DNA from 4 places in the Photobacterium kagoshimensis genome. Region 1 is predicted to be linked to each of the others. Evidence: predicted binding sites of a transcription regulator. Region 1 holds the regulator's gene; each other region holds the start of a gene.
What was found. Region 1 encodes CRP, which controls carbon source genes, mostly activating them, when cyclic AMP is high. Its sites were predicted from a motif close to TGTGANNNNNNTCACA; they were not measured.
Positions count from the first base shown of each region.

Region 2: L4C35_RS09080 (NupC/NupG family nucleoside CNT transporter) is a predicted target of CRP. The motif match lies at 694-709, and genes of this name have one in related genera.
Region 3: gltB (glutamate synthase large subunit) is a predicted target of CRP. The motif match lies at 676-691, and genes of this name have one in related genera.
Region 4: cdd (cytidine deaminase) is a predicted target of CRP. The motif match lies at 950-965, and genes of this name have one in related genera.

Region 1 is NZ_JAKJSO010000012.1:135,244-137,452, forward strand. It holds gene L4C35_RS10020 (OsmC family protein) at 1-282, opposite strand, end outside; gene crp (cAMP-activated global transcriptional regulator CRP) at 555-1,187, shown strand; gene L4C35_RS10030 (hypothetical protein) at 1,407-1,601, shown strand; gene L4C35_RS10035 (DUF1338 domain-containing protein) at 1,702-2,209, opposite strand, start outside.
Region 2 is NZ_JAKJSO010000011.1:299,457-301,665, reverse strand. It holds gene L4C35_RS09085 (TatD family hydrolase) at 1-635, shown strand, start outside; gene L4C35_RS09080 (NupC/NupG family nucleoside CNT transporter) at 854-2,119, shown strand.
Region 3 is NZ_JAKJSO010000023.1:43,469-45,677, reverse strand. It holds gene mnmL (tRNA modification radical SAM protein MnmL/YtqA) at 1-277, opposite strand, end outside; gene gltB (glutamate synthase large subunit) at 901-2,209, shown strand, end outside.
Region 4 is NZ_JAKJSO010000008.1:196,055-198,263, forward strand. It holds gene L4C35_RS01390 (CidA/LrgA family protein) at 1-199, shown strand, start outside; gene L4C35_RS01395 (CidB/LrgB family autolysis modulator) at 202-882, shown strand; gene cdd (cytidine deaminase) at 1,074-1,958, shown strand; gene L4C35_RS01405 (DMT family transporter) at 2,116-2,209, shown strand, end outside.

The DNA.
Region 1 (2,209 bases):
ATGTCCCGTCACGACAAAATGCAAATTCGCCGATGTGAAAATGCGTGGTGCCGTTTCGCGGCGCACCGAGGAAATTTGTGCTTCGCAGCCCGTGATACCTTGATCGGCAGATTGTAACCCATCTACTACATCGACCGAGCTACACCCCCCCGCAGCCATCAAAACTAACTCCATCGGGCTGGGTGCTTTTTCGCCACCGTTGCCGTCCATCACCACACTGTGACCCGAATTTGATTGGGCAAGAAATGTCATTCCTTCTACCCATTTCACACGTGACTGCATTGCTTTCTCCTTAGTGTTTTGGCGTCAATTCTGCATAATCTAACAACCGTGTGATCATGTGCACACTTATGAGTACAAAATGACGATTTCAGATAGATCAATATCAAGAAATGCCGACCGAAAAAAGTTAAACTCTCAATTAATTATTCAAGTGAGCTTGCAGCCCAGCGGCTGACTTAATATCCTAACCAGCGAGCAATTCTATTGTTAAGCCCAGACTGAAATTATAGGGATGTCGTTGTTGGGCAACAAACGCAGAGGAAGTTAGTAATATGGTTCCAGGTAAACCTCAAACAGATCCAACACTAGAGTGGTTTCTTTCACATTGCCACATTCACAAGTACCCATCAAAAAGCACTTTGATTCATGCGGGTGAGAAAGCGGAAACTCTCTACTATATTGTAAAAGGTTCTGTTGCTGTTCTTATCAAGGATGAAGAAGGCAAAGAGATGATCCTTTCTTACCTAAACCAAGGCGACTTCATTGGCGAACTTGGTCTTTTCGAAGAAGGTCAAGAACGTACAGCTTGGGTTCGTGCTAAAACACCTTGTGAAGTAGCCGAGATTTCATTTAAGAAATTCCGCCAACTTATTCAAGTAAACCCAGATATCTTGATGCGCCTTTCGGCACAAATGGCTAACCGCCTTCAAGTAACAAGCCAAAAAGTGGGTGACCTTGCATTCTTAGATGTGACAGGCCGTATTGCACAGACGCTACTAAACCTAGCGAAACAACCTGATGCAATGACACACCCTGATGGCATGCAAATCAAGATCACTCGCCAAGAAATCGGTCAAATCGTGGGTTGTTCACGTGAAACCGTTGGTCGTATCTTGAAGATGCTTGAAGAGCAGAACCTGATTTCTGCACACGGTAAAACTATCGTGGTATACGGTACTCGTTAATCTGTTGATTCATCGAATATCGCTAAGAAAAAGCCGCTTTTGCGGCTTTTTTCATATCTGAAGCAGCCATACCTCTCACGTATATCTAAATCCAAATTTGCTAACCTTGTCACTGAATCTTCACTTGCTAACCCCGCCACCTTTGCTACATTGTGCATAACAGGCGTTAGGGTGATACCACCAAGAATTCAGAACAATAAGCACAGTGGACTTTACGATATGGATATCGAACGTTTTTCTCCGTACAACACCAGTTCCCGACCACCAACCGCGATTGCCCCATTACCGACCACGGTCGAAATGACAGGCTTTAGTGGTCAGCGTCACTTTCTCGAGCAGCACATTTCATTGGCGAATACACCACAGCGTCAAGAAGGCTCGCAGTGGTCACCGCCCTTAGAAAGCCTGTATTAATACAACGCCAGATAGCACAAAGGCCATGCTATCAACATGGCCTTTTGCCGTGATACCCATACAGATTTTGCTGTGGTGTCATTGTCAGTCAAACCGCGCTTTAGCTGTCTGTACTTTCAAATATTTTATCGGCTGATGCGGCAACAAATCCGGTATAAATTTCACCATCGGGTTGCGAGTAACGCTTGGCAAATTCATAAAAACCACCGGGGATCGTTTTCACACCATCTAAAAAGGCCACAGGCACTTTATCTGCCATGGTTGAAGACTGCTCAAGCATCTCTTCTGGGCTGCCTTTCACTTCACCGCCCGAGGCATTGATCGCAAAGCCATTATGCGCCAATAAGTGGTTCACCTCAGCCACTTCGGTAAATTGTTCAAGCTGATTAATACTAACCGTAAAATGATTAGCACCAAAGCCATGCGCCGCTAACCAACCCGCATATTCACTTTCTGCAGCTAACATCTCATAGGTATCATAATCAATGTCCCACAGGCGGCCGCCATATAAGAAAGCGGGATCTTTCATCGCTTGCTCAGGCACTTGATCAACCAGTCCACGCACCGCGTGCTGCAGTAGCGAAGAACACTGACCCACCAACAACTCA
Region 2 (2,209 bases), on a different contig from region 1:
ACATTTACTTTGCCCTAGGGTTGCACCCCTTTTTTAGCGCTGAGCACAGCGACGATGCCTTAGGTTTACTTGATGTGGCTTTGAAGGAGCAACAAAATAATCACCAGTGCGTAGCGATAGGCGAATGCGGGCTAGACTTTGCCGTTGCCGATAAAGCCAGTGATCCTCAAGCGCAGCGTCAGCAGCAACAATTTTGGCTAGCCGCACAGCTAAAATTAGCGAATAAGTATCAGTTACCCGTGATACTGCATTGTCGGAAAGCTTTCCCTGAACTACTGAAATTATTGAGACAAAATCCACCCAAACGTGGTGGCGTGTATCACGCTTTTAGTGGCAGTTATCAGCAAGCAACTCAGCTACTTGATCTAGGTATCAAAATTGGGGTAGGCGGAACGATTACCTATAGTCGAGCGCATAAAACTCGCACTACAATGACTAAGTTGCCATTGGCAGCGTTACTGCTAGAAACTGATTCACCCGATATGCCCGTTGCTGGCTTTCAAGGACAGCCAAATCGTCCTGATCGTTTACGCAATGTATTGCAAAGCTTAGCTGCTCTCAGAACGGAATCTGAACAAGAAATAGCAAGGGAAACGAGCTTAACCACTGCTGAACTTTTCGCCATTCCTCTGTGAGTTAGATCTCAAAAGACAAACGTTTGCGTTAACCGATTGCGCAAATTGCCAGAGTCAGTGTGATCGCTGTCACGCTTAGCGTTAAACTTTCACATCCTTTCCTTAGAAAGTGTGAAGTTGGCATTACTTTATCAGCCCTAGCATCAGTATAATGCGCCCAACTCATTTATGAGCCTAATTGTCGAGACGCCCAATTTAACTAAAGGATGCCATAAACCATGAGCCTGTTTATGAGCCTGGTTGGGATGGCGGTATTGCTTGCAATCGCAGTACTGTTATCGGACAACCGCAAAGCTATTAATCTACGTACTGTTGGTGGCGCTTTTGCCATTCAATTCTTGTTAGGTGCATTTGTTCTGTATGTACCTGTTGGTCGTGATGTGCTTTACGGCATGTCACAAGCTGTAGCTAATGTAATTGGTTACGGTAATGACGGTATTAACTTCCTATTCGGTGGTTTAACGTCAGACAAAATGTTTGAAGTGTTCGGTGGCGGCGGTTTCGTATTCGCATTGCGTGTACTACCAGTTATCGTATTCTTCTCTGCATTGATCAGCGTACTTTACTACCTAGGTGTGATGCAGATTGTTATCAACGCACTAGGCGGTGGCTTACAGAAAGCACTAGGTACTTCTCGTGCGGAATCTATGTCTGCAACAGCGAACATCTTCGTTGGTCAAACGGAAGCACCATTGGTGATTCGTCCGTTCGTTCCTAAAATGACGCAATCTGAGCTGTTTGCCGTAATGTGTGGTGGTCTAGCATCTGTAGCGGGTGGTGTACTAGCCGGTTACGCATCAATGGGTGTACCACTAGAATACCTAATCGCAGCATCTTTCATGGCTGCACCAGGTGGTCTACTGTTTGCTAAAATCATCAAACCTGAAACTGAAGAGCCAATTGAGCAACTAGCTGGCGATGATGCACACGGTGATGATAAACCAGCTAACGTGATTGACGCAGCAGCGGCAGGCGCATCTTCTGGTATGCAACTAGCACTTAACGTAGGTGCAATGCTATTAGCATTCATCGGTTTGATTGCACTAATCAACGGTATGCTAGGTGGCATCGGTGGTTGGTTCGGTATGCCTGAACTAACACTAGAGCTTATTCTTGGTTACGTATTCTCTCCACTAGCATTCCTAATCGGTGTGCCATGGGAAGAAGCAACCATCGCTGGTTCTTTCATCGGTCAGAAACTGGTAGTGAACGAATTCGTTGCTTACCTAAACTTTGCCCCTTACCTAGGTGAAGCGGCTGAAGTGGTTCTTTCTGAGAAAACTAAAGCAATCATCTCATTCGCTCTATGTGGTTTTGCTAACCTTTCATCGGTAGCAATCCTACTAGGTGGCCTTGGTGGTCTTGCACCAAGCCGTCGTCATGACATCGCGCGTTTCGGTATGAAAGCCGTAGCTGCAGGTACATTATCTAACCTAATGTCTGCAACAATTGCTGGTCTATTCGTGACTATCAACGCAATGTAATACGACACCTCGTCGAATTGAAAAACGCCACGGCCTTGCTGTGGCGTTTTTGTCTCTGCTGATTTGCTACCTACCTCATTACAAGGCTTG
Region 3 (2,209 bases), on a different contig from region 1:
CAGCATAGGTACTGGTATATGCCTGAAAATACGCAAGATAGCGCTTGGCACGGTGGATCTCACCCGCGCGTTGGTTTAGTTGCTGCTCGATAGGTAAGTATTGTGCTTGCTCATCAGCAAACGAGGCGACATTACAGAAGGTACAGCCACCGCGACCAATTGTGCCATCGCGGTTAGGGCAACTGAAGCCACCATGTAAGGTTAACTTATGTACTTTTTCACCATAGCGGCGGTGTAAATCTTGCCCGAATGTATTTACGAGTTCGTGTAGTTGCATTTTATCACCTGAATATTCGGCCATGGAAAAAATAAGCCGCGCAGCGTAGCACCAAAGCGAATGCTTAAAATTGTGTTAAAACAAGAAAAGCACGTAAATCTCCCTCGCTCGGCCAGTCCCTTTTTCTATGTAAATAAAAAACAACAACTGAAACAACCACTCACACCCATTACCCACAAAGTTAACAGGGACAAATAAAAATGGTGTTTGGTTAATATGCAAAATAAGAACGATTATCGAATATTTACGCACCCATGTATCACTTACATGCAGTGGTTATGAGGATAGTGGATTCATCACGCTATTTTTTGTTGGTAATTAAAGTATCAAAACTGTAGGATAGTTACACTTGTGTGCAAATAATGAGCAACATTTGTGACATAAAACCCGCTAAAAGCAGTGATTTATGTCACTAGTTCATTAAAAGACAGCATATCTAATTACCAGAATAGATGTGCTGCAAAATTAAGTTTGCTAAATGATTCACACATCATCCCACAGCAAACGCACCGTTTTGATCACTGGACAGGTAGTCCACTCACAGTGAGCAAGATGTGACGATATAACGATTAGGGATAGAACAGACCTGGGAAAGGCCTGTTGAACACTGGAAGGATGTATCTATGACAGATCAAGAGCTTAATGCTCAGGGGCTTTATGTACCTGAATTAGAGCACGATGCCTGTGGTATCGGCTTTGTTGCCCATTTAAAGAACCGTAAATCCCACGAGATTGTCACTCAAGCCCTTGATATGCTGGCCCGCATGGAACACCGCGGCGGCCAAGGTTGTGATCCATCAAGTGGTGATGGCGCGGGTATTTTACTGCAGAAACCGCACGAGTTCTTACTCGAAGAAACCGTTAAGCTCGGTATCAAGTTGCCCTCTTTTGAGCAATATGGTGTCGGTGTGGTGCTTTTTCCAAAAGACGAACACAAACGTCAACAGTGTCGCGATATCCTCGAACGTAATGCGAATCGCCTCGACCTTGAAGTGATCGGTTATCGCGTTTTACCCGTTGATAACTCAATGCTTGGTGACGATCCGCTCAGCACTGAACCCCAGTTTGAACATGTGTTTATCACAGGTGGTAGTAACCTAGATCCTGCCGTACTCGAACGCAAACTCTACGTGCTTCGTAACTATACGGTGCGTGTGTGCCTAGAAAGCGTGTCGAATATTGGCGATGACTTCTACATCAACTCACTGTCTTATAAGACATTGGTGTATAAAGGTCAGCTCACCACAGAGCAGGTACCTCAGTACTTCCTTGACCTGCAAAACCCAACTATGGTGACAGCGCTTGCCCTCGTGCACTCTCGCTTCTCAACCAATACCTTCCCACGCTGGCGTCTCGCCCAACCTTTCCGTTACATCGCCCACAATGGTGAAATCAACACAGTGCGCGGTAACTTGAATTGGATGAAGGCGCGTGAAGCCATTCTTGAGTCTGACTTGTTCAGCCAGCAAGAAATCGACATGCTGCTCCCTATCTGTCAAGAAGGTAGCTCTGACTCATCCAACTTCGATATGGCACTGGAGCTACTGGTTCTCTCTGGCCGTAGCCTACCGCATGCTTTGATGATGCTGATCCCTGAGGCGTGGCAAGAAAACACCAACATGGATCCTAAACGTCGCGCATTTTACCAATACCACGCGAATGTAATGGAACCTTGGGATGGTCCAGCGTCTGTTTGTTTCACCGACGGTGTTCAAGTAGGTGCAACCCTAGACCGAAATGGTCTACGTCCATCGCGCTACACAGTCACCAAAGATGACTTCTTAGTGATGGCATCGGAATCAGGGGTGGTAGAAATTGAACCTGAGAATGTGCAATTCCGTGGTCGTTTGCAACCTGGCCGTATCTTTGTCGCCGATCTTGAGCAAGGTCGTATCATTTCAGATGAAGAAGTAAAAGACAGTATCGCCTCAG
Region 4 (2,209 bases), on a different contig from region 1:
ACGTTCCCATTGGGTGCAATCAGGTTGCCATTTCTTAATTCGTTACATGGCATTGTTATTTGTTCCTGTGGGTGTTGGCCTTATGGATCACTTTGCTTTACTAAGCGCCAATAGTCTTCCTATTTTACTCAGCACCATCGGCAGTAGCTTAGTCGTCTTTCTTGTTATCGGTATTGCAGCGCACCATAAGGAAAAATAATGATCTGGTTAATCACAACCTTAGTCGTTTTCTATATCGCTCGTCTTATTTCAAAACGACTTCAGCATCCTATCGTCAACCCTTTGCTTATTTGTCTCATCATTATTATCCCTTTGCTTATGTGGCTAAACGTACCTTATGAGACTTATTTTGAACAAAACAAATGGTTAAATGCCTTATTAGAACCCGCCGTTGTTGCCCTTGCATTCCCGCTTTATGAGCAACTGTCACAAATCCGTGCAAAGTGGAAAACCATTTTTACTGTTTGCTTTATTGGCAGTGTTCTTTCTATGGTAACGGGGGCTGGTATTGCGTTTGCGCTTGGTGCAAATGTCGAGTTAGTAGCCAGCATCTTACCTAAATCTGTAACGACACCCATTGCGATGGCTGTGGCAGAGCAAATTGGGGGCGTACCCGCTATTGCAGCCATTATGGTGATCATTGCAGGGTTATTCGGTGCCGTACTGGGCTATCCACTCTTTAAGCTGGCTGGTATTCAAGCACCAATAGCAAAAGGGTTAACAATGGGGACAGTTTCACATGCACTTGGTACCGCAAAAGCGGCTGAAGAAAACTATCAGGAAGGTGCTTTTAGTTCACTGGCTTTAGTGATTTGTGGAGTGATGACCTCAATACTTGCCCCTGTACTTTTTCCATTGATTGCATCTTTGTTTGGTTACTAATTATGTGCAAGTAATCGAATATAAAACTAATTCATTGAAAAATAAGGATATCAATTTTCGACCTTTGTGTGACCTCACTCTCAGATATGTAATGGGTGAAACAAGATAAATGACAACGTGATCAGGATCACACTATTATTCTATTGACCTGTCTACAATATTTCTCCATACACAAGACGGAGAAATCCACCATGCACACTAAAGTAATGGATGCTTTAGGTTCTTTACCGGCTGATCTTGCAACTGCAATTAAGCCTATGCTGGAAGATGGCAATTTCGATGCTACCATCAGTGCGGAGCAATTCGACAACTTACTCAGCCAAACTCATATGACTGACAGCGAATTGCGCGTTGCGTTGCTTCCTCTTGCAGCCACGTATTCTGTGTCTCCCCTTTCTCATTTTTGTGTAGGTGCTGTGGTTAGAGGTAACTCCGGTCGCCTATACTTCGGCGGCAATATGGAATTTGTCGGCGCTGCACTTTCGCAAACGGTCCACGCAGAACAATCTGCGATTAGCCACGCTTGGGTTAAAGGCGAAACGGGTGTTAAAGATATCACCATTAACTACAGCCCTTGTGGTCACTGTCGCCAATTCATGAATGAACTGAGCACAGCAGACACCATTAAAGTTCAGTTACCTGAGCGTGAAGAAAAAACACTACAACAGTATTTACCAGAATCATTCGGCCCAAATGATTTAGGCATCACCGAAAGACTGTTAACCGAAATCAACCATGGCCTTGGTGTTGATGAAGAAAGCGAGCTTGTTCAGGCAGCTTGCCAAGCCGCTAACCGCGCTCATGCGCCTTATACCAAGAACTTCAGTGGTGTTGCTTTAAAAGCTGATGACGGTCGTATTTTCGTTGGTATGTACGCTGAAAATGCCGCATTCAACCCAAGCCTACCACCGCTGCAAGTGGCACTGATCAACATGAACATGGCCGGTTACGAGTTAAACCGTATTGCTGAAGCCGCACTTGTTGAGCAAAGTAGCAGTATTAGTCACCTTGCTGATACAAAAAATACACTCGAAGCACTCAACCCAGATATTCCATTAACTTATAGCGCTCTGTAAGTTATACGATATCTGTAAAAGACAGTTTTAGTACCTGTAGAAAAAGCGATGTTCATTTATTGGCATCGCTTTTTTCATTTATGCTTGGTGATATAAGTTCACAGGCGTATGATTCTGCAAATTATTAATACTATTCATCAGACAGTGCCTCTTACTCATGTCTCAACACCATAATCCAATCCAAGGCGCGAGCTGGATGCTCACCGCAGGCCTAGCGTTTGCCATTGTTAATAGCCTAGCTCAAGTACTGA